4 regions of the Lysinibacillus sp. COL-1 genome follow, and region 1 is predicted to be linked to each of the others. Evidence: riboswitches for the same ligand, from Rfam matches in the RefSeq annotation. Region 1 holds a riboswitch; each other region holds the start of a gene.
The links. Region 1 has a riboswitch for cobalamin ahead of AC6BKE_RS19150 (glutaredoxin family protein). Riboswitches for the same ligand answer to the same signal wherever they lie in the genome.
Positions count from the first base shown of each region.

Region 2: another riboswitch for cobalamin. It lies ahead of AC6BKE_RS09835 (ABC transporter substrate-binding protein); the one in region 1 lies ahead of AC6BKE_RS19150 (glutaredoxin family protein).
Region 3: another riboswitch for cobalamin. It lies ahead of AC6BKE_RS06195 (FecCD family ABC transporter permease); the one in region 1 lies ahead of AC6BKE_RS19150 (glutaredoxin family protein).
Region 4: another riboswitch for cobalamin. It lies ahead of AC6BKE_RS18370 (ABC transporter substrate-binding protein); the one in region 1 lies ahead of AC6BKE_RS19150 (glutaredoxin family protein).

Region 1 covers NZ_JCAWSJ010000004.1:2,178,693-2,184,436, reverse strand. The annotation lists gene dut (dUTP diphosphatase) at 80-517, opposite strand; gene nrdF (class 1b ribonucleoside-diphosphate reductase subunit beta) at 529-1,497, opposite strand; gene nrdE (class 1b ribonucleoside-diphosphate reductase subunit alpha) at 1,485-3,578, opposite strand; gene nrdI (class Ib ribonucleoside-diphosphate reductase assembly flavoprotein NrdI) at 3,575-3,934, opposite strand; gene AC6BKE_RS19150 (glutaredoxin family protein) at 3,931-4,155, opposite strand; cobalamin riboswitch at 4,270-4,447, opposite strand; gene AC6BKE_RS19145 (hypothetical protein) at 4,731-5,387, opposite strand; gene AC6BKE_RS19140 (hypothetical protein) at 5,427-5,627, opposite strand.
Region 2 covers NZ_JCAWSJ010000004.1:299,125-304,868, forward strand. The annotation lists gene AC6BKE_RS09830 (acyl-CoA dehydrogenase family protein) at 1-1,319, shown strand, start outside; cobalamin riboswitch at 1,377-1,558, shown strand; gene AC6BKE_RS09835 (ABC transporter substrate-binding protein) at 1,704-2,675, shown strand; gene AC6BKE_RS09840 (FecCD family ABC transporter permease) at 2,672-3,673, shown strand; gene AC6BKE_RS09845 (adenosylcobinamide amidohydrolase) at 3,670-5,130, shown strand; gene AC6BKE_RS09850 (cob(I)yrinic acid a,c-diamide adenosyltransferase) at 5,143-5,706, shown strand.
Region 3 covers NZ_JCAWSJ010000003.1:371,919-377,662, forward strand. The annotation lists gene AC6BKE_RS06180 (HAMP domain-containing sensor histidine kinase) at 1-206, shown strand, start outside; gene AC6BKE_RS06185 (response regulator transcription factor) at 184-885, shown strand; gene AC6BKE_RS06190 (YdhK family protein) at 926-1,495, opposite strand; cobalamin riboswitch at 1,808-1,995, shown strand; gene AC6BKE_RS06195 (FecCD family ABC transporter permease) at 2,141-3,187, shown strand; gene AC6BKE_RS06200 (heme ABC transporter ATP-binding protein) at 3,193-3,984, shown strand; gene AC6BKE_RS06205 (DMT family transporter) at 4,269-4,583, opposite strand; gene AC6BKE_RS06210 (DMT family transporter) at 4,583-4,936, opposite strand; gene AC6BKE_RS06215 (TetR/AcrR family transcriptional regulator) at 5,008-5,586, opposite strand.
Region 4 covers NZ_JCAWSJ010000004.1:2,011,174-2,016,917, reverse strand. The annotation lists gene AC6BKE_RS18380 (S9 family peptidase) at 1-1,713, opposite strand, end outside; gene AC6BKE_RS18375 (precorrin-3B methylase) at 1,785-2,462, opposite strand; gene AC6BKE_RS18370 (ABC transporter substrate-binding protein) at 2,513-3,505, opposite strand; cobalamin riboswitch at 3,669-3,855, opposite strand; gene AC6BKE_RS18365 (GTP-binding protein) at 4,038-5,744, shown strand, end outside.

The sequences.
Region 1 (5,744 bases):
CTATCCTTACTGACAACAAAAAAATCCTGCATGTATATACACACAGGATTTCTTTGTCATCTTTTTAAACTAATCAATTCTATTTAGTACCACTTGCTCCAAATCCAGATGCTCCTCGGATCGTTTGTGATAATTCATCTACTTCTACTAATTGAATGGATGGGACAAATTGAATGACCATTTGGGCGATACGCATAGATTTTTCGACGATAAACGGTTCTTGACCGTGGTTGATTAAAATAACGCCGATTTCCCCTCTGTAGCCTTCATCAATTGTGCCTGGGCTATTCAGTACGGTTATACTATGCTTTAATGCTAGTCCACTTCTTGGTCGAATTTGGGCTTCCGTTCCTTTAGGTAATTCAATCTGTATACCTGTTTTAATAAGTTTGGCTACGCCTGCTGGTATTTCTACTGCTTCAATGGAGTAGAGATCCATGCCCGCATCACCAGGATTGGCTTGCATTGGTAGTATTGCATCCGCGTGTACTCTTTTGATTTTTACTTCTACGTTCATTGTTCTCCATCCTAACGATTAAAATTAAATGTGTCATCTGTAATTGGCGCTACTTTTGCTTTAGCATAGGTAGCTCCCTTTTGTGAAAAGAAATCGTATGTGGAGCCTTCATTACGAATACCGTTCATCACAATCGGATTGACTTCTTCTTCTGGAAACATTGCTTCAAAACCAACATTCATTAAGGCTTTATTAGCATTATATCGTACATAGGCTCTCACTTCAGGTGATAATCCTGTTTCCGCATAAATATCATCTGTATATTTCATTTCATTCTGATATAAATCTAATAATAGCTCATAGCCCCATAAATTTAGCTCTTCTTGTTTTTCTTTTGAAAATTGCTTGAATAGATTTTGAGCAAAAAATCCAACTGCGACACCATGGATGGATTCGTCGCGTAAAATAAGTGAAATAATCTCAGCACTGTTTCGTAGGAAGCCTTGTCCTCCTAAGTACAGCGGGTAGAAAAAGCCCGAATAGAAAAGGAAAGATTCGAGCATAACGGAGGAGAACATCGCTTTCCATAAGCTTTCTGGATCGTTTTCTTCGATACTATTATAAATATCCGCAATTTTATTGGCCTTATATTGTAGAAATTCATTTTTTTTGACCCATTCAAATAACTCATCTATTTCTTCGTTTGTACAAAGCGTTGTAAAAATATAAGAATAGGATTTGGCATGGATTGCCTCAAATGCATCAAAAACGGTTAGGACAGCCTTCTCTTGTAAATCGTCTGTATAAGCGGCCACACGATTCATCCCTATATTGGTCTGAACTGTATCCAGTAACGTTAATCCCGCGAACACTTTTTTATACGTGTCTTGATGCTCAAAGCTTTTCCACTGTTTGATATCTTTACTGACCGCAATTTCCTCAGGAAACCAAATTTGCTTCCATTGCTGGTCCCAAAATATTTGGGCAAGTTCACTCGTTGCCTTATTCCAATTGACCGCCTCATAAATTATATTTGACATGCTACACACTCCTCTAAGCTTTGTAATCGTTGACGAACATAGTAAACGGACTTAATGCCCTTTACCCATGCATAAATGTATACTTTAGCTAATTGTTCAGTTGTCCAATTATCTGTTACATAAAGCGTCATGGAAATACCTTGGTCAACGTGTTTTTGAGAAGCAGCGTACAAATCAATTAAATCATACGGATTAACATCATATGCCTCTACATATAAATGACTGTTATCATTTGTTAAATGAGGCATTGGATAAATCGTTCTACTATCTGCATAATCACGAACCTCTACACGCTCAGTACATGGCGCAATAGAAGCCGTACAGCTACGTATGTAGGAAATACTGCCAGTTGGTGCAATAGCCAAACGATAGGAATGGAATAGACCATATTGCATCACATCTTGCTTAAGCGTTTCCCACATGTTTTTCGTAATGATTGGAACATTGCCAAGTGCTTTTAACACAACGGGTGATAGTTCTTCGTCGATTTTATTGACATATTGGTCAAAGTAGCTACCTGATGCATAATCACTGTCCTCAAATCGATAAAAAGTTGCAGCTTTTTCTTTAGCCATTTCCATCGATGATTTGAGTGAATAAAAGTTCATTGCTTCCATAAAACGATCCATGAAATCAATCGATTCTTTAGAGCCATATAAAATGCCCTCCGTCACAAGATGGCCGTGGAGGTTCATACAACCAAGTCCTACTGAATGCATTAATTGATTGGCTTTTGCAACAGACGGTACATTTTTAATGTGCGTCATTTGCGACACATTTGTTAATAGGTGCATAGCCGTATCGATTAAGGCTTCGAAATCATTGACCTTACTTGCTGCATGAATATCAATCGATCCTAAGTTACAGGATACATCTAATCCATAGTCATTCGGTTGATCTTGATCTGTAATAATGCTTGTTTCTTGAACTTGCAGGATTTCGGTACATAGATTGGACATTTTTACGCGACCGATGTTTTTTAAAGGATGCACTTCATTGACATTATCATCAAAAATTTCAAACGGATAGCCCGATTCAAATTGTGCTTTTTTCACTTCTGTATACAGCCTACGTGCATTCAAACGTTTAATTTTACGAATTTTAGGGTTATCAAGTAGCTCATAGTACATATCTGAAATGGAAATCTCAGACATGCGTTTGCCATATTCTTTGAAAATATCATATGGGCTGAACAAGACAATATCTTTATCACGTTTCATAAGTTCGAAGAAAATACTTGGTATAATTATTCCTGTTGATAATGTTGCGAGGCGAATTTTATCATCGGCATTCGGTTTTTTAGATGAAATAAAATTTTCAATGTCTGCATGGAAAATATTTAAATAGACAACACCAGAGCCATTTCGCTGCCCTAGTTGATTGGAATAACTGAAAGAATTTTCTAACAGTTTAGCAACTGGGATGACACCACTGGCACGATTTAGAATCTCTTTAATAGGGTCACCTAAAGGGCGTAAATCAGTTAAGTTAACTCCAACCCCACCGCCAAGTCTTGATAGCTCTAAGCAATAACCAATATTTTCAGCAATGCTATTCATGGAATCATCCATCGATAATTTAAAGCAGCTCACTAATTCACCACGTGCTTTTTTACCACTATTTAATGCTGTTGGTGTAGCAGGCTGATAAGCTTCCATCATTGCTTCGACAGAACGTTCTGCTAGCACCGTATTCCCTTGTGCTAAATACAAGGCGATAATGACAATACGGTCCTCATATTTTTCTAAAATCTCTTCTCCATCACGACTTTTCATAGCATAGCTATCGTAAAATTTACTTGCACTCATAAAGGATGGGAAGCGGAAATTATAATCATATGCTTTTTTGTACAGCTTCTTAATAAATTCCATTTCATACATGTCGATAAATGCTTTCTCGTAGTAGCCCTCATCAACTAAATAACGGATTTTTTCTTCAATATCAATAAAGTAACGTAAACGCACGTTGACATACTCTAAAAAGTAGCGGCGTGTAGCTTCACGATCCTTTTCTAATTCAAGTAGCCCAGTTGAACTATAACGATTCAGTACGTCATTATTTAGCTTTAAATAGGTTTTCATCTTATTACCCTCGTTTCATAAAACGTTTGTATGGCTTCATAATCTGTTTGATTGCCTCGTAAATCTAATTTTCTTACTAAGGGTACATGATAGGTAGCAGCGATTTTCTCGCCAGCAGCCCCAAATACGTTGTGCCCAAAGTTACTATTCCCACTGGCAACTACACCTTTACAAAAATCTCTGTTTTTTTCTAAAAAACGTTCCACTTTTGCAGGGATATCACCTAAGCCATCAGTATAAGTAATTAAAAGATAAGGCTTATTCAATTGTAATTCCTCAGAGAGCTCAACAGACTCTGCCCTTAATTTGGAAACAATATTCCGGACATTTCCTGTACGACTTGCGTAAACGATCATAGAACAATCATCTCAATATGAGAAACTATGTCCTTAACATCTCCTATAAATGTATTATTCATTTCTAAAACAGGCACACTTAAAAAACCTGCATCGATTATTGTTTGTTTAGCTTGTTCATCGTGATCAATGTTGACGATTTCTGCCTCAAGTCCTGCACGTTGTAATTCAGATTTTACCCAAAGGCATTTTGGACAGATTGTTTTCGTATAAAGTTTCATAGAAATCCCTCTTTTCATATAATAAAAAGCTATCTCCTCTAGAGAGATAGCTAAATGGAAACGTTACCATACCAAAAATACTGACGTTCCCATTTCTTAATCCCCGAAGAAATGATTAATTGTTTTATAGAGGCAGGTCTCCTGGCTTTGCTTCATCCTCTGATTCCCTTCCCATGCGAATGCACAGTGGTTGTAATCATTGTCAGCTTCACAGTTGCGGGGACAGCGTCGGAATTGTACCGAACTTCCCTTTTAAACTACATATAGTAGCACCTATATAAAACGAACACAATATATAGTTGTTGTTCAATAGTTTTAAGTGTACCATCCTTCATATAAAAAGTAAATCTAGATTCTAAACTTCTTTATTTTTTGATTATTCATTATTTTTAATCATAACTTTCGAAGGAATTTCTCCATCTATTATTTATATCTTAATTCATTGTGTATCTAAACTATGTACGAGATTTTCTGTTACTACGGATCTATGAGCATTAAATATACTAGCGTATTTCACATAGAAACAGCCTATATTCTAAAGAATAATAGACTGTTTGACATGTCGAACGTATGGATTACTCGATTTCGACAAATAAGGACAATTCCTTATAAAATTCAGGCGTTGCTGCCGAATTCACTTGAAAATGAGGATTATATTTTGATAAAAGTTTATAGAGAGTAGTTGCGGTTAACAGATTCTGTTCTTGATCGAAAGCCCTGAAACTTTCATAGACCTCCTTCACTTTACCATTTATTGAATGACAAAAAAACTGTTGAACATCTGCATCCTCTAAATAATCCTTTTCCCATCTGTAACATATTAAATTTGTTAGGAAAAACATTTCTAATCCAGGCATTTTTCCAACTTCAATGAGCAATGACATTCCATAATGAAATGCATTTTCCAACCATTTTATGCCGTGGCGATCTTTGTAAAAGCGCATCAACTTTTGTAACCCATGTCCTTGCTCCTTCACTAGATAAGCATGGATATTTGTATGACCAGCAGTTCTTTCCCATTCATCGAGAGAGAATTTATACTTCCTTACCAGTTTCATCCAAAGCTTTTGAAGCTTGTCTTCAGAAAGGTATTGTGTTTGTTGATTCCATCTTAGAAAAATGTCTAAACTTTCTAATACCAAGCCTCTTTCCATTTCAAAATGATCCAATTTTCTATATAAAACTTTTTGATTCATATCTATGTTGTCCATTATGTCTTCAGATTTGTTCATTTTGCATTCCATTTAATTATTCACTTCACTTCAGATTTTTTATCTACTATCATGACATGTCTCGATTAATTCATGCTTGATCGTTAAATAGGCATCATTAATAGATGTATAATCATTTGGGTTTTCTTCTATTAACTTCCTAATATAAAGCTGTAATGGCCTAATATGCTCACCAGAAAGGTTGTTCATAATTTGCTGCTTTAACTGATTTATATAAAATGAAATTGAATGTGATGTCATCTTGTTCACCCCTATTTATTCATAAAAAAAACATCTTGCCCTAATGGGAAGATGCTAGCTATGACTGACATACTTCATAGTTCTTCAACCAATATAAAATAAGTCGTCTATATTGAA
Region 2 (5,744 bases), 1.9 Mb from region 1:
ATAGCTTTGCACAAGGTTATTTACTATCTCATGCAGAGCCCGGTTTTTATTGTCCCGTGACTTTGACGATGGCTACGGCTTATCTATTAGATCATTATGCTGATGAGGATGTAAAGCAGCGTTTCTTGCCACATGTTTGTGCAACAGGAGAGACGGAGCTATACGAAGGGGCAACATTTTTAACAGAACGTCAAGGAGGGTCAGACGTTGGGGCGAATGTTGTGGAGGCCAGAAAAGTAGGCAATGAGTACCGTCTCTATGGAGAAAAATACTTCGCATCCAATGCAGGTATGTGTGGCGTAGCAATGGTGTTGGCACGTTTAGAAGGCGCACAAGCAGGCTCTAAAGGGTTAACGTTATTTGCAGTTCCATGGAATAATGAAGATGGTACGGCCAATCATCTTCGTATTCGTCGATTGAAAGATAAATTAGGCGTTCGAGCAGTCCCATCGGGCGAGGTAGAGTTTGATGGTGCCCTTGCTTATATTGTAGGGGAACAAAATAAAGGGATTTATTACATGCTAGAAGCACTAAATCTTTCGAGAATTTGTAATGCAGTCGCATCGATTGGTATTATGCGTCGAGGCTTTTTAGAGGCAAAGCATTATGTGACCAATCGATATGCATTTGGCAAGCCCTTAACACAATACCCAATGATCCAGGATACATTAGGGAAGTTTGCTGCTAAGCTGCATGTGGAAGTAGCGACAGTATTTGATCTTATTCAATTATACGATAAAGTGACAAGTGGGCAGGGAACACAACAAGATCTCATTATGAATCGTTTATATATTGCCATTATGAAAAAGGAAACGGCAGAGCAAGCCGTTCATTATGCTAGTGAAGCGATTGAATTACATGGCGGTAATGGCTATATTGAAGACTTTGTGACACCACGCTTACTAAGGGATGCACAAGTATTGACGGTATGGGAGGGAACGGCAAATATTTTGGCTTTAGAACTTATTCGTTTAGTGGATAAATTCCATGCACATGAACTGTTTGTCCGTGAAATGGAGACAAGGCTAGAGAAGCTAGCGGATAGTCCACTAGTGCAAATTGTGGAAGAGCAGTTGGTAAATCTTGCGGCTACATTACAAATTTTTAGCGCTTTAGATGAAGCAACTAAAACTTTTGAAGCAAAAGATATAGCGAAAAAGATGGCCCATCTTTATGAAAGTGTTGTAGCGGTGGAATGGGCACTAAAATTTGGCGGGAAGTACGAAAAGCTAGCGGATATCTATTTAGAGCAAACGTGGTCATTGCGACAAATAGGTGCACAAATGAAAACCGTACAATATTTTTCTGAAATTGTATAATTGCCAAGGAGTCGTCTGGAATGGAGGCGACTTCTTTTATTTTCATGTATAATGAAATCAACTGAATATTATAAAGGTTCTTTACTTAAGTAAAGTGAAAAGGGAAGTCGGTGTAATTCCGATGCGGTCCCGCCACTGTAAGTGTGAGTTTTTTCAAATAATGCCACTGAAGATTTCGGGAAGGCTTGAAAAACGCAATAAGCACGAGCCAGGAGACCTGCCTTTATAGTATAGACATGACAGCCTACGAGGATAGGGTGGTGGATTTTGTATCAGTTTTTTGGTGCGATTTTGACCCCTCATCATTCGAAGATGAGGGGTCTTATTTTGATGGAGAAAATATTTCTAACCAATTGACGCACGGATCAACAAAGGAGGATTCATATGAAGAAATTTTGGAAAATAGGATTATCAGCATTTTTAGCAGTAGGTTTGTTAGCAGCATGCGGGCAAGAAGCCAAAAATGACAAGCCAGTAGCTACGGAGCAGCAAACACAGCAAGAGACTCCACAGGTGGATGAAGCAACATTCCCAATGACCATAACAGATGCCATTGGCAAGGATGTTACACTTGAAGCACCGCCTGAAAAAATTGTTTCTCTTATTCCAAGTAACACAGAGATATTATTTGAACTTGGTTTAAATGATGAAATAGTTGGGGTGACAGACAATGATGATTATCCACCAGAAGTCGCTGAAAAGGATAAAGTTGGGGGCATGGAGTACAATATTGAAAAAATTATTGCCTTAAAGCCAGATATCGTGTTTTCGCATGAATCTAGCATGTCCCTTTCAGAAGCGGCGATTGAACAGCTTGAGTCAGCAGGTTTGAAAGTATTTGTTGTAAAAAATGCACAAGACTTTAATGAAACTTACACAACGATTGAGCTGCTTGGTCGTGCAACAGGGAAATTACCAGAGGCTGAAAAAATTATTGCTAATATGAAGGAAAAAGTGGAAGATGTTCTGACAAAAGTAAAGGATGTCGAACCCAAAAAAGTGCTAGTCGAAGCATCGGATGAACCTACTATTTATACGGCGGGTAATGGCACATTTATGAATGCTATGCTGGACATGATTCATGCAGAAAACGTAGCGGCAGATGCGAAGGATTGGTATGAAATTAGTTCAGAACAAATTATTGCGAAAAACCCAGATGTCATCGTTGTGACATATCATTATGTACCAGATATTTTAACAAAAATACCACAACGTGCTGGTTTCGATACTGTTAATGCCGTGAAAAATAAGGCAATCGTTCAAGTAGATGAAAGCACAACAAGTCGTCAAGGTCCCCGTTTAGGAGAAGGTCTTGAAGAATTAGCAAAAGCTATTTATCCAGAGGTATTTAAGTGAAAAAAATAGCACTAGCCTATGTACTAACATGTACGCTTCTTGTCATTAGTATCTGGTGTGGCGTAGCGATAGGCTCAGTTCATATTCCGTTAGAAGTTTTATGGAATCAAGCAGTTGATGAAACAGCTGCTAATATCTTTTGGAAAATCCGTCTGCCACGCGTGTTGTTAGCTGGACTAGTGGGAGCTTCTTTGGCCATTGCTGGAGCAGCTTTCCAAGGGTTGTTAAAAAACCCATTGGCAGATCCATATACATTAGGCGTCTCGTCGGGGGCATCTGTTGGTGCTGTTATTACGATTTTTTTTAGTATATCTATACCGGTCGTAGGCTTGTATGCCCTACCCACTTTTAGTATGATAGGCGCAATCATCACGATGGTAGTGGTCATGAGCTTTGCTAGAATGGTAGACCGTTCATTGAAGATGGAAACGTTAATTTTAACAGGTGTTATTTTTAGCTCATTTCTAGGTTCTCTCATTTCATTAATGATCGCTTTATCTGGAGAAGAGCTACGCCAAGTAATTGGCTGGTTACTAGGTTCTGTGTCAATGCGTGGATGGCCATATGTCCAAATGATCACGCCATTTGTTATTGTTGGTTCCATTATGCTTTGGACGCAAAGACGAGAGCTAAATGTTTTGTTATATGGTGAAGAGCGCGCGAAGCATTTAGGTGTCAATGTGAAACGTAGTAAGTATTTGATTTTAGCGGGTGGCTCCATGTTAACAGGAGCTGCTGTAGCGGTTTCTGGCACAATTGGCTTTGTAGGATTAGTTGTACCGCATATGACAAGGATGATTTGGGGTTCTGACCACCGCCATTTATTGCCATTATCGTTTTTCAATGGCGCAACTTTACTCATTGTTTGCGATTTAGTAGCACGAACAATTATTGTGCCAAGAGAGCTACCTATTGGTGTTATTACGGCGTTTATTGGTGCACCTGTTTTCTCCTATATTTTTTATAAGCAACGAAGAAGTAAGGGGGTACGGGCATGATTATTGTCGAACATCTATCAGGTGGTTATGAAGATGTACCAATCGTCAAGGACATTAGTTTTACTGTGGAAAAAGGGAAAATTCTTGGTATTCTGGGACCGAATGGTAGTGGGAAATCCACATTATTAAAGGTAATGAGTGGGATATTACCAGCTACTGCTGGAACAATCACAATTGATGGACAAAATATCCTTTCTTATAATGCCCGTGCTTTGGCGCAAAAGATGGCTGTACTACCACAGCTTCATGCAAATGCTTTCTCAAACAGTGTAAGGGAGGCCATTTCACTAGGGCGCTACCCCCATCAAACAGGTTTTTTCTCAAGTTGGTCTGAACAGGATGAACAGGCTGTTCAGCATGCCATGCTGCAAACAGGTGTGAAACGCTATGAGCACACCCCGTTAGAATTTTTATCGGGTGGTGAACAACAAAGAGTATTTGTTGCCCAGGCATTAGCGCAAACAGCAGAAATTCTACTGCTGGATGAGCCAACCAATCATCTAGACATTGCACATCAACGGCAAATCTTAGATATGGTCAGGAAGGAAGCTGTGGAGTGTGGTTTAACGGTCGTTATGGTACTACATGATATGAATTTAGCCTCTCTCTATTGTGATGAATTATTGCTTATGGAGGGTGGGCAAATGAGAGCACTTGGAGTACCGCATGAAGTATTAATAGCCTCCCAAATTGAAGAAGTTTATCAAGCACGAGTGGCTACATATGCCCATCCCGAAATACCAAAACCTCAAATTACAATGATGCCCGCAACAACTGATTACCAGCAGCGAGCTGTCATCAAAAAAGAACATTTCATGATAACGGAACACTATATTCAACTTCAATCAGAGATTCCGTTAAAAACAGTGTCCTCTGCTGTTCATAACCCAGGTATTGGCTGGCATAATTGCTTGTTAAACCGCTCTGTACCTGGTGATTATGTGATAAGTGATGTAAAAAGAGAAGTTAGTGATTTTTTGCAAAGAGAGAATTTTTCCCCAACAAGTACTGTTGTGATGCTGACAGCAGTGCCAACAGCTCTTGTTGCCATCAATGAATTTTCAGCGCCTTTTGGCAGTATGATAGTAGCTGTAACAGCTGGTGTGGGCAATGCGGTTGATGTATCACGTGTACACGAAAGACAGGATGATCCATATATTGGTACTATCAATACATGGATCATAATCAATGGCTGTTTATCGGAGGAGGCATTTTTCCAGGCACTGATGACAGCTACAGAGGCGAAAACAAAAGCTTTGCAATCAGAAGATATTCGTGACGAGCGTAGTGGAACTATTGCTACAGGAACTGCTACAGATAGTCTGTTAATTGCAGCAACTCAAAAAGGGGAAGAAATGCTGTATGGTGGCCCGATTACGGAAGTTGGTAAAATGATTGCCAAGGGTGTTTATGAAACAACAGTTCAGGCCATCAGAAATTATAAAAATCAGTTTTAGGAGATGAGAGAAATGAAGCTTTACACGAAAACAGGCGATACGGGGAAAACAAGTCTAATTGGCGGACGCGTTGATAAAGATAGCTTACGTGTTGAAACATACGGGGCGATTGATGAATTAAACTCTTTTATCGGGAAGGCAGTAAGTGAATTAGATCAAGCACTTTTTAAGGATATTTTAACAGATCTTGAAACAATTCAGCATGAACTATTCGATGCTGGTGGTGACCTTGCCAATGTGATGAAAGAACGCCACTATAAATTAACAGAGCAACCGATTGAAGTGTTGGAAGCTCGTATAGATGCTTTATCAGATGAGGCACCACCATTACAACGTTTTATTTTACCAGGTGGCGCACCAGCAGCTGCAACTTTACACATTGCTCGTACAGTTGCACGACGAGCAGAGCGTGAAATGGTGACACTTATGAAAGAAGTGGAGGACGTGCCGAAAGTTGTACAAAAATATTTAAATCGATTATCAGATTATTTATTTGCAGCCGCACGTGTTGTAAATGCTCGATTAAACGTAGCGGATATTGAATACATTCGCAGTGGCAATGTCTTCAAAAAATAAACTTGTTATGTGGATGTCGCAGCTTTTATTAATTAAAT
Region 3 (5,744 bases), on a different contig from region 1:
TACCCTATATTTTTGAACGATTTTATCGAGTGGAAAAATCTCGTAGTCGTGCTTTAGGTGGTTCTGGACTGGGGCTTGCTATTGTCAAGGAACTTGTACAGGCGCATGGGGGCGAAGTGAAGGTTAGCAGTGAAATAAATAAAGGAACTACTTTTGAATTATCTTTTAAAGGGGTAGAAACAGATGAAAACCATTTTATGCATTGATGATGAGCCAAGAATGTTAGATTTATTAACCCTTTATTTAGAGCCGAATTTTTATTGTAGAGCTATGTCTTCCGTTCAAGAGGCTTTCGATTTTTTAGAAGATGGGCATGCAGATTTAATTCTTTTGGATGTTATGATGCCAGAGATGGATGGGTGGCAGGCGTGCCAAGAAATTAGGAAGTTTTGGGATGTACCCATCATTATGCTTACTGCAAAAGGAGAGCATGCGGATATTGTCAAAGGCTTAAACCTCGGTGCTGATGACTACATATTAAAACCCTTTGATGAGGAAGAGTTATTAGCACGTATATATGCGGTATTAAGAAGATCGAAAATAGAGGAAAAGGTTATTAGCTTTGAGGGTCTTCGCTTAGATAAGGAATCCTTTGAATTATATTTTCAACATGAGGCAATTCCCCTAACACCAAAGGAATTTTCCATGCTTGTTTTATTTTTAGATCATCAAAATAAAGTATTTTCTAGAGAACATCTAATCACCACAGTCTGGGGATATAATGTGACAATTGAAGATCGTACCATTGATTCTCATGTGCGTAATTTACGAGAAAAATTAAGAAAAAGTGGGTTCCCTGCGGATGATTACTTGCAAACAGTATGGGGTATCGGCTATAAATGGCATAAGTCAATTGATAGAAAACCGTTACAACACAAAAGCTAGAAAACAACCTCTGCCAGAAATGCTGGAGAGGTTGTTTATATTATTTTGAGGTTAATTCTTCTTCTGTCACCCATTTATGATTTTTAACAGCTTCACCATTTGTGGTCGAAGTGTAATCAACCATATAAACAGTCGTTTGGATAGCCTCCTCAATACGGACAGTCGCATTTTCCATACCTTCCATATGCGCTGCGTCCGTTTTTACTTCTGTGCCAGGGGCTAGTGGTGCTTCTTCTGGATCAATCAATTCTTCATGAATCACCCACTTATGATTTTCTACACGCTTTCCACCGGAAGTTGGCTCATAGGAAATAACATAGGCAGTTGTGTTATAGGCACCTATTATTGTTGCTTCGGCACCTCTCATACCGTCCATATGTCCATCCGTAATAATCACGTTACTTCCAACAGAAAACTTCGGATTATCCGCGTTCTTTAATGTGGATGGTACTTCACCTGAGCTTGAGTGGTTCATCGTAGAATGATCCATTTCTTCAGCAGTGTTATTGGAAGTAGATGCAGGCTTCGTTTGCTCCTCCGCACAAGCTGTTAAACTAATGAAGGCCGTTACTGCTAGAAGTCCAGTAGACCATTTTCTTTTAAATATCATGTAATATCCTCCTCACTATTTTCCCTTACTGTAGCAAACAAATGTGCAGAAATGATGGATGTCAATTGCTTTTTGACATGAATGAAGAGAGCGAAATGTTATTGATGTATGTGATAGGAAAAATGGCTAAGATGTGGTGGAGTATCCTCCCATGCCAAAACTATTAAGTAATAGATAGCCAATTTATAACGAGCAAATAGCTATTGTGCTCAAAACTGCGAAGATACAGCTTATATATTGTTCTTCCTTAGAAATAAAATTCCATGTAGACTAACAATCTATAAAAATGTATGATAGAATCGTCACAATTTTATAAATTCAAATACTATTGGTGTGCCATTTTATAATGTCACTTAAAAGGGAAGTCGGTGTAAGTCCGACGCTGTCCCGCAACTGTAACGAGGAGTCCTATAATATTATTTGCCACTGTGGAAGAATGGGAAGGTAATTATAGGGTGTTGAATCGAAGCCAGGAGACCTGCCAGTTAGTAATACCTGTAATGCCCACGAGGATGCAAGCAATTACGGACAATAGCTGGATTTTTTCTGACTTTGTTTATTCTAGGGTATTTCTATGCGTCGTTGCGTATGGAATACCTTTTTTTATTGCTTCATTCATCACTATTCAGTAGGAGTTTGAAACAGATGAATAAAAAATTTATGTTATTTTCCTTCGTACTTTTTATGGTATTAATTGTTTCAATGACCTTTGCTGTAATGGTTGGCTCAGTTTCAGTTACACCATTATATGTATGGAAAGTTATTCTTTCTAAAATCCCCTTTATACAAAATGCCATAGAGCAGGATTGGAGTCGCTCACAGGAAATTATCATTTGGCAAATAAGAGCACCTCGTGTTTTATTGGCTGCTATTGTTGGTGCTGGATTAGCCATTGCGGGGGCAGCCATTCAGGCACTTGTGCGAAATTCCATTGCTGACCCGTATATTTTAGGGATTTCTTCAGGGGCAGCCGTCGGAGCGACATCTGTGATTATTTTAGGAGCCTTTTCATTTTTAGGTATTTACGCGCTTTCAATATCAGCCTTTCTAGGATCATTACTTGCCATTGCACTGGTGTTTTTCTTATCTCGTGTTGGGGGACGGGTTTCTATTTTTCGTCTGTTATTGGCAGGTATGGCTGTTTCCTTTATTTTAACGGCCATTTCTAATTTTATTTTAATGATGTCAAAGCAAGAGGGGGCTTTAAAAGCTGTTATGTTTTGGATGCTAGGTAGTCTAGCAGGAGCTAAATGGAATAATATTATCATTCCAGCTTCCATATTTTTCGTCGTATTTGGGCTTCTCTGGCTACACTATCGAAATTTAAATTTACTTTTACTTGGGGAAGAAGCGGCAGTGACGTTAGGCGTTAATCTTCAGCAATTTCGGATTCAGCTTATATTACTTGTCTCCCTGTTAACAGGTGTACTGGTGGCAGTCAGTGGCTCTATTGGTTTTGTAGGTCTAATTATCCCTCATATAGTACGTTTAATTGTGGGATCTAACTATAAATATGTGATACCGATTAGTGCTTTAATAGGGGGGATTTTCTTAGTGTGGGCTGATGCCTTTGCTCGAATTATCATTGCTCCTCAGGAAATGCCAATTGGTATTATTACAGCCTTTTGTGGAGGTCCATTTTTCATTTGGCTACTCCGTCGCAATAATTATTCTTTCGGTGAAGGAGATTAACTTATATGACATTAGAAGCAAAGCAAGTATCATTCTCCATTAACGATCAACGTATACTACATGAAGTAAGTATTCAAATAAAGAAAAAGCAGTTTGTTGGGTTAATTGGCCCTAATGGTAGTGGCAAATCAACATTGCTAAAAAATATGTATCGTCTTCTAAAACCTGAAAGCGGGACGGTATTATTAAATGAGCATGATATTTTAAAGCAATCTAGTAAAGCAATTGCGAAGAATTTAGCTGTTGTTAGTCAAGATACACCTGTTTTATTTGATTTCACTGTACATGATTTAGTTAGCATGGGGAGAACGCCACATAAAAAACTGTTAGAGCTAGATCAAGAGCAAGATTTTCAAATTGTTAAAGATGCTTTGAAGCAAACAGGTATAGCTCATTTAGAAAAACGAAGCTTTAGCTCCCTTTCAGGTGGAGAGAAAAAACGTGTAATGGTTGCACGAGCACTAGCACAGCAAGCACAAGTGCTTATATTAGATGAGCCAACGAATCATTTAGATATCCAACATCAACTTCAGCTTATGGACTTAATTCAAACCTTACATTTAACAGTAGTTGCGGCTTTACATGACTTGAATATTGCGGCAATGTACTGTGATCAAATTTACGTGTTGCAGCAAGGTCGAATCGTGTGTCATGGGACACCGGAGGAAGTGCTAACACCAGCATTGTTACAAGAAGTATTTGGTGTTTTTGCTGATATTCAAACACATTCCTTGACTGGTAAACCATACCTCACGTATGTTCCTGATCAATTCGCAAAGAAGGTCAGTCAAGTTTAAAAAAGTAAGGACAACTAATTTACATAATATATTCATTATGAAAGTAGCATTTACGAAAATACATGGCATTGGAAACAGTCATACCAGGAAGAGTTTTTATGTTTCTTAGTTAGAAAAATAGTCAATGTTTATACAGGAGACGGATTTTTCATTAGCTAGAGTAAGGACCGCAGTGTATCTGTTTTTAATTATAAAAATGTAACAGGTTCAAAGATATACTCAATGGTTTAAATGACAAAGGACATTCCTCGATATAAGAAGGATGTCCTTTGAGTGTAATTTAATTAAGATACGGCCTTTAACCCTGCTACACCGATGATAATAGCGATGATACTGATAATTCGTGGTAGATTTTTGGATTCACCAAAGAAAATGATATTGACAAGCACTGCACCGACAGTACCAATACCTACCCAGACAACATAGGCAATGCTTAGCTGTAAATAATTGAAGGAAGCATATAAAAGGGCAAATGATAATCCAAAGCCACCGACATATAATAATAAATTTCGTATCGTTTTATTTTGACTATAAAAGCGTAATCCAATAACACCTATAATTTCGGCTATTGCTGCTAATAAAATATATACCCAACCCATTATGCATTCACTCCTTTCTTTTCATCGTGATCTGTTGGTGCGTTATCTGCTAATTTTAATCCAATAACGCCCGATATTAAAATAAACATGAAAATACCTTTAATCGCATTAAACTCTCCATCGAAAATAAAAATGTCCATTAACGTAGTGCCAATTGCACCTGCACCAGCGAAAATAGCGTATACGGTACCAGTAGGTAGGTTTTCACAAGCTTTTGATAAGAAGTGAAAATCGATAGCAATTATAGACACAATAATAATCCAATGCCACCAGGAACTTGCTACATTAAAACCAAATATCCAAAACAATTCAAATAAACTTGTTAGACCGACATATAACCATTCTTTTTGCATAATTAAAATCCTTTCATTAATAGAATTAATGACTGACGTTCAGTCATTTTGTAGATAAAAGAGAACGTCACTTACGCGTGACGTAGGCCAAGTGCATGATATAAAAAGTCTAGAAGTTCAAGCTTAAGCAGTGTCATCGTTTCATCCTTGCTGTCATCAAACAAATAAACTTGTTCTGCGGCAGATTCAATTAGACCAATAATAAGCTTTGCTGACCGTGATGGATTAATTGAATCTCGAATGATGCCTTGTTGTTGAGCCGTTAATAAGAAATTACTCATCCAATCATAGTATGGTGCATAAATGCTTTCCCATTCTTTTAAATGCTCTGTTTGTGCAATTCCAGCATAAATGAGTGCAACGATATCACCATATTCCTTTGTGATCGAGAAAATGATTTCAACAACCTCTTCAAGTTGCTGATCAAAAGGCTTATGATCTGAAACACCTTCATCTACGGTAGTAATAATTCTTTCTACCATATTTTTTGCAATAGCTGGCATGACAGAAAGGCGTGATGGGAAGTAGAGATAAAATGTTCCTTGAGCAATCCCAGCAGCTTTGACGATATCTGAAACCTTCGTCTTTTCAATTCCTTTTTCGCGAAAAACTTCAATTGCAGCTTGAATAATTTTTTCTTCCTTTGACATGCAATCCCTCACTTTTGCCTTACTTGTTTAGTATGTTACAGGATGAGAAAAACAATGTCAATAAAAAATGACTGAATATCAGTCATTTTCATTCAACAAACGTTTGGAAATTAGCTAAATCACAGAGCAGTACGCAATTGTGATGAGGTGAAATGACG
Region 4 (5,744 bases), 170 kb from region 1:
AAGAATTTGCCAATCTGTAAAGTAATACCCAATATCACTGACACCGTAAAAGCTAATCCAGTTCGAAATAGAGCGCTGCGTCACAGCTGCTTTAAAGCGATTCGTCTGGCCAACAATCCAGTTGGTCATAAAGCCGCCATAGCTCCCACCTGTCACTCCGAGACGGTCTGCATCAATAAAATCATAGTGCTCCAGCACATAGTCCACAGCCGCCATTAGATCCTCATAATCATTGCCACCATAATCACCACGCACTGCATCAACAAACGTTTGACCATAGCCATGACTGCCACGTGGGTTCGTATATAGCACCGCAAATCCTTGTGCAGCTAGAATTTGGAACTCATTAAAATAAGTATTGGCATACATCGCATGTGGCCCGCCATGAATTTCAAGCACTAGAGGATATTTTTTCCCTTCCTCATAACCAACTGGCTTCATGATCCAACCATTTACCTTCCAGCCCTCTGCTCCCTCAAATTCAATGGCTTCTGGAACAGCTAATGCTCTCGTCTTTAAAAATTCTTCATTGATGGACGTCAGCTGTTCTTTTTCACCCGTTTTTAGGTTGACGAAAAATAAATCGCCAGGATTCGTCGTTGTACTAATGGCTACGACTGCTTGATCATGTTGTGCATCAAGTGAAAAACCATAGACATATTGATCATCGTGAATAGCTGGATAGATTTCACCATCTATATTTCCGAAATAAATCGCAGCATTACCGTGATCTGTTACTTGGAAGTAGAAGCTATGATTATCATTCAACCATTGAACACGTGGTGACACCACACCTTGAAGAAAATCGCCGATTGCAAAATCCCCAATAGGGGCGTCAAATTCACTTGTTACACATGTCAGCAGATTTTGTTGCAAATCATAGAGCCATAGCTTTGCTTGTGTAGCATTTTCAAATTCTCTTTCACTACCTATGAAAGAGATGAAGCGACTGTTTGGAGACCATGACGTTTGGTAATACATACCTGTTCCCTCTGTTAACGGACGCGCTTGCTTTGTTTCTACATCTAATAAATAGATATCGCTCTTAAATGAAAAATCTGTATCCTCTGCTACATCAGCTAAGTACGTCATATATTGACCATCAGGTGACCATGTACCAAGATGGACATGATTGTTTCCTTTCGTCACTTGCTCTAACTCGCCCGATTCTAAATGGACGATCGCAATTTGACTAAACTGCTCCATATCCAAAAAACCTGCAGCATCCGATTTATGTTTCATCTTGTCTATTTCTAGAGGCTTTAGTTCTTTTTCTTCTTTCTTTTCATCCGTTACCTTATCCAAAATCGTTTCATCTTTACCTAGCTTGATAGAAAAGGCCATTTTCTTGCCGCATGGTGACCACACAGGTGATGTCACACCATTTTTACAATATGTCACCTGCTTTGCCTCTCCGCCTGCTTTTGAAAGAATATAAATTTGCGACTTGCCTGTTCTAGTGGATAAAAACGCAACTTGACTACCATCAGGTGACCATATAGGAGAACTTATTCTATCCTCCCCAAATGTCCATTGCTGTGGTGTTTTGTTCTTCAGGTTTATGTAAAACAAATTCGAGACATAATCTTTTTTCTTCTCATCAATACGTGTCTCAACATAAACTACCTCAGTCCCGTCAGGTGAGAGCTGTGGATCGGCTACTGATTTCAAGTGGTAAAGATCTTCTGTTTGAATCCCTTGTTTCGATGTCATGTTCTTGCTCCTTTGTATTGTCATTTTCTGTACTCTACTACAATACTTCGACACCCTAAGTAATATTCCTGCTAGTTAATTGATTTTTTTACTAATTCCCAATATTCGGTTGATTTTGTTCTGCGATAAAATTTAAAAAAGGGTTCATTCGGACGAGCATGTTCCTTATAAAGGTTCATCATTTGTAGCAAAAAATCTTCAATGTGCTCGACACCTACCTTTTTCGCAAATAACGTGCCCGCCTGCGCCTTTGCCCCCATCGGTACAGCACCTAAGTAAACATCAAAGCTCTCCTGCTGATAAACGAGTCCAATATCATCATAGACTGCATTGTAGCAGGCTGACGCACAGCCATTGATGTTAACACGTACTCTTGCAGGTACCTCGATCCCCTCTAAAGCATGATAAAGCTGTTCGGTTATCGGAGCAGCCTCCATCTTTTCACCATCACAAAAATCACAGGCCTTCATCGCGATGATGGGTCCTGATGGTGCAACATAAAGACCCACTTCTCGTAAGGCTTGCATAGCCTCTGTCACAGCACTCGTTGGAATGGACACTAAAATACTATAGGAGGCCGAATACTTAATCGCCCCCTTTTCGCCAACAATCTCTGCTATTTTTTGAAATTGTGCAGGCGTATAATGCTTATTAATAATACCTGGGCTGACAGCTAAGCGTGTAAATTCGCCATGACGATTAAGTGTTTCAAATGTTTGATCTGGTACGTTTTTCTGAAATGCATTCATTGATATCGCTCCTTATGAAAAAGGAGCTAGCACAATGCTAGCTCGGAATTTTAAAAGTTATCAGGATAGAAGCCCTTCGCTAAAATTTCAATAGCCTCTGCCGCACGAACGCCTTCAGACGCAGCTGACAGTGGCAGGATGACAAAGCGATCATTTTTAACAGCTTCCATCTCCTTTAATGCTGGATCATTTTTTAAGAATTGAATCTTTTGTTCGGCCGTTGTTTCACCATAATCAATCACGACAACTACCTCGGGATTACGGTCTACCGCATCTTCCTTCGACACGGTTGTCCAGCCTGATTCCACATCACCAAAAATATTTTGACCACCAGCGATTGACACTAGTTCATTCATAAAGTTTTGACCAGCTGTAAAGACATCCTTTTCACCGCTATCAAATACGAGAACACGTAATTTCTCACTATCTTTTGGTAATTTAGCTTGAATTGCCTCCACATCTTGCGTCATTTGCTCAATTAAGGCTTCTCCACGATCCTCAATACGGAAAATTTTTGCGATATTACGAATATCAGTGAAAATATCCTCTAGTGTTGGCTTTGTCATATTGGAAGCCGTATGTAAATACGTATGAATGCCTAACTCCTCAAGCTCTTCCGGTGTTCCAACACCCTTTTCACCAAAGCCACTCTTCCAGCCTGCATATAAGAAATCAGCCTCGGCATCAATTACTTGCTCCTTCGTTGGGTATTGATCAGAAAGCACAGGCACTTTATCGTATGCTTCTTGTAGGGGCTCGTAGATTTTATCATCTAAGTAAGCTGTGCCTACCATGGAATCCTCTAAGCCTAGCGCTAGCATAATCTCTGTCACATGCTGATTTAAACTAATCGCTTTTGTAGGTGCTTCCTTATATGTTTGAGTTGTTTCATTATTGTCAATGGTTACTTCCGTTGCTGCCTCAGATGGCTCAACCTTCTCATCTTGCGCTGCTGATTCAGGTTTGTCCTTTGCATTACAAGCCCCTAAAACAGCGACCAAGGCAATGACCATCACCAGCCATAAACTTTTCCATTTCTTCATGTCCTTTTCTCCTTTGTTGTTCATCTATAGAAAGAAATCAAAGACTTCTTTGCTACCAGGATTCGTGGGAAGGGCATAAAAAAACCCTCTTGTCGCCAAGAGAGTAGCATAGTGAAAAAACGGTACATTACCTTTATCACTATCCCCATCCTCGTGGTTCTTAGTCAAAAAACACATACTGGCAGGTATCCTGGCTTAGGTTCATCATCTATACGCCTTCCCATAGTTAAACTACAGTGGCATGCTGTACAGACTCCCCATTTACAGTTGCGGGACAGCATCGGAATTGCACCGATTTCCCTTTTAAGCAAATGACAAATGCCATTTGCACCAATACGTTCTATAATGGTTAATACTATTGATAGACTAGCAGAAGAAAATTTGTAGCTCAATCAGTAGTATATTGCTAAATATATAATCATCATTATATTAGCACTATTTCGACAAAAATACGAACTATTTTACAAGAAATATATAGGCTAGTATTCTGTTACAATGAAAAGATAGCTATAGATAGAAACGAGGATATGTTATGTACAAAACAATTGGTGTACTTGCGCATGTGGATGCAGGTAAAACAACCTTCTCTGAGCAAGTACTTTTTCATACACAAAGCATTCAAGCTCGTGGTCGAGTGGATCATCAGGATACCTTTCTCGATCATCATGAGCTAGAGCGCAAGCGTGGTATTACCATTTTTGCCGAGCAAGGTCGCATGAACATAGGCGACGATACATACACGTTGATTGATACACCAGGGCATGTCGACTTCTCCCCTGAGATGGAGCGCGCCATTCGTGTGATGGATTATGCCATTGTTATCATTAGTGCGGTCGAGGGCGTACAGGGTCATACGGAAACCGTGTGGCAGCTTTTACGCAAATACCATGTCCCAACATTCTTCTTTATCAATAAAATTGATCGCGAAGGAGCCAATGTGGAGGCCGTTATGACACAGCTCCGCAAGGATTGTTCCCAGCAGGTGCTGTTCGTCGATGAACCGCTTCGTACTGATTATGTTTCAAGCAGCATCATGGAATGGTTGGCTGAGCGTAATGAAGAGCTGCTCGATGCCTTTTTGAATGAGTCATTGGAGCATGAGCAATGTCTTACTCAGCTACAGACCATGATTCAAAAGGAATGTGCCTTCCTCTGCTTTACAGGGTCTGCCCTAAAGGATGAGGGCATCAAGGAATTGCTTGCCCAGCTCCCTCTATTAACAGACACCCATTTTGAAGTGAATGCACCGTTTGAGGGGGAGGTTTTTAAAATTCGTCATGACGGCCACCAGCGTTTAACATTTATGAAGGCTATCAAGGGCGTTTTACATGTTCGGGATGAATTTTCGTTTGAAGAAGTGACAGAAAAAGTGACTGAAATTCGCCTCTATAATGGCAGTCGCTTTGATACCGTCCAAAAGGTTGAAGCGGGAGAGATTTTTGCTGTTAAAGGACTTAGTCAGGCCAATATTGGAGACCGCATCGGCACTACTATGCTGTCACAGCCCTATGAGCTTGTCCCAACGCTACAGGCAAAGGTTCAATATGAGGGCCATCAGCATATCAAGGAAGTGTTACAAATTTTCCGTTTACTAGAAGCAGAAGAGCCTTCCTTACGTGTGGTTTGGCAGGAAAAGTTCCAGGAAATCCATGTGCACATTATGGGCGTTATTCAGTTGGAGGTACTGATAGAAGTGTTAATGAAGCGTTTTTCATTAACGGTCTCCTTTGGCGAGCCCCAAATTTTATATATGGAAACCATTGTGACGACGGTGACAGGCTATGGTCATTTTGAGCCCCTCAAGCATTATGCAGAAGTTCATTTACTAATGAAGCCCAATCCGCGAGGAGTAGGTAATACATTTAGCAATGCCTGCCATGCGGATCATTTATCGGTAGGCAACCAACGCCTTGTTGAAAAGCACCTGTTTGAGCGTGATCACCATGGCTTACTCACAGGCTTCCCTCTGACAGATGTTCATTTTACACTGCTAACAGGTCGCGGACATAATGAACATACATCGGGCGGCGATTTCCGAGAAGCTAGTTTCCGTGCGCTACGTCAAGGACTTGAGCAAGCACAGAACATCCTGCTTGAACCCTATTATCGCTTTAAAATGAAGGCTTCGAACGACTTTATCGGCCGCATGATGAGCGACATACAGCAAGCTGCTGGCACATTCGATGACCCCATCTTATCCGAAACAGATGTTGTGCTAACGGGACGAGCGCCCGTCGCC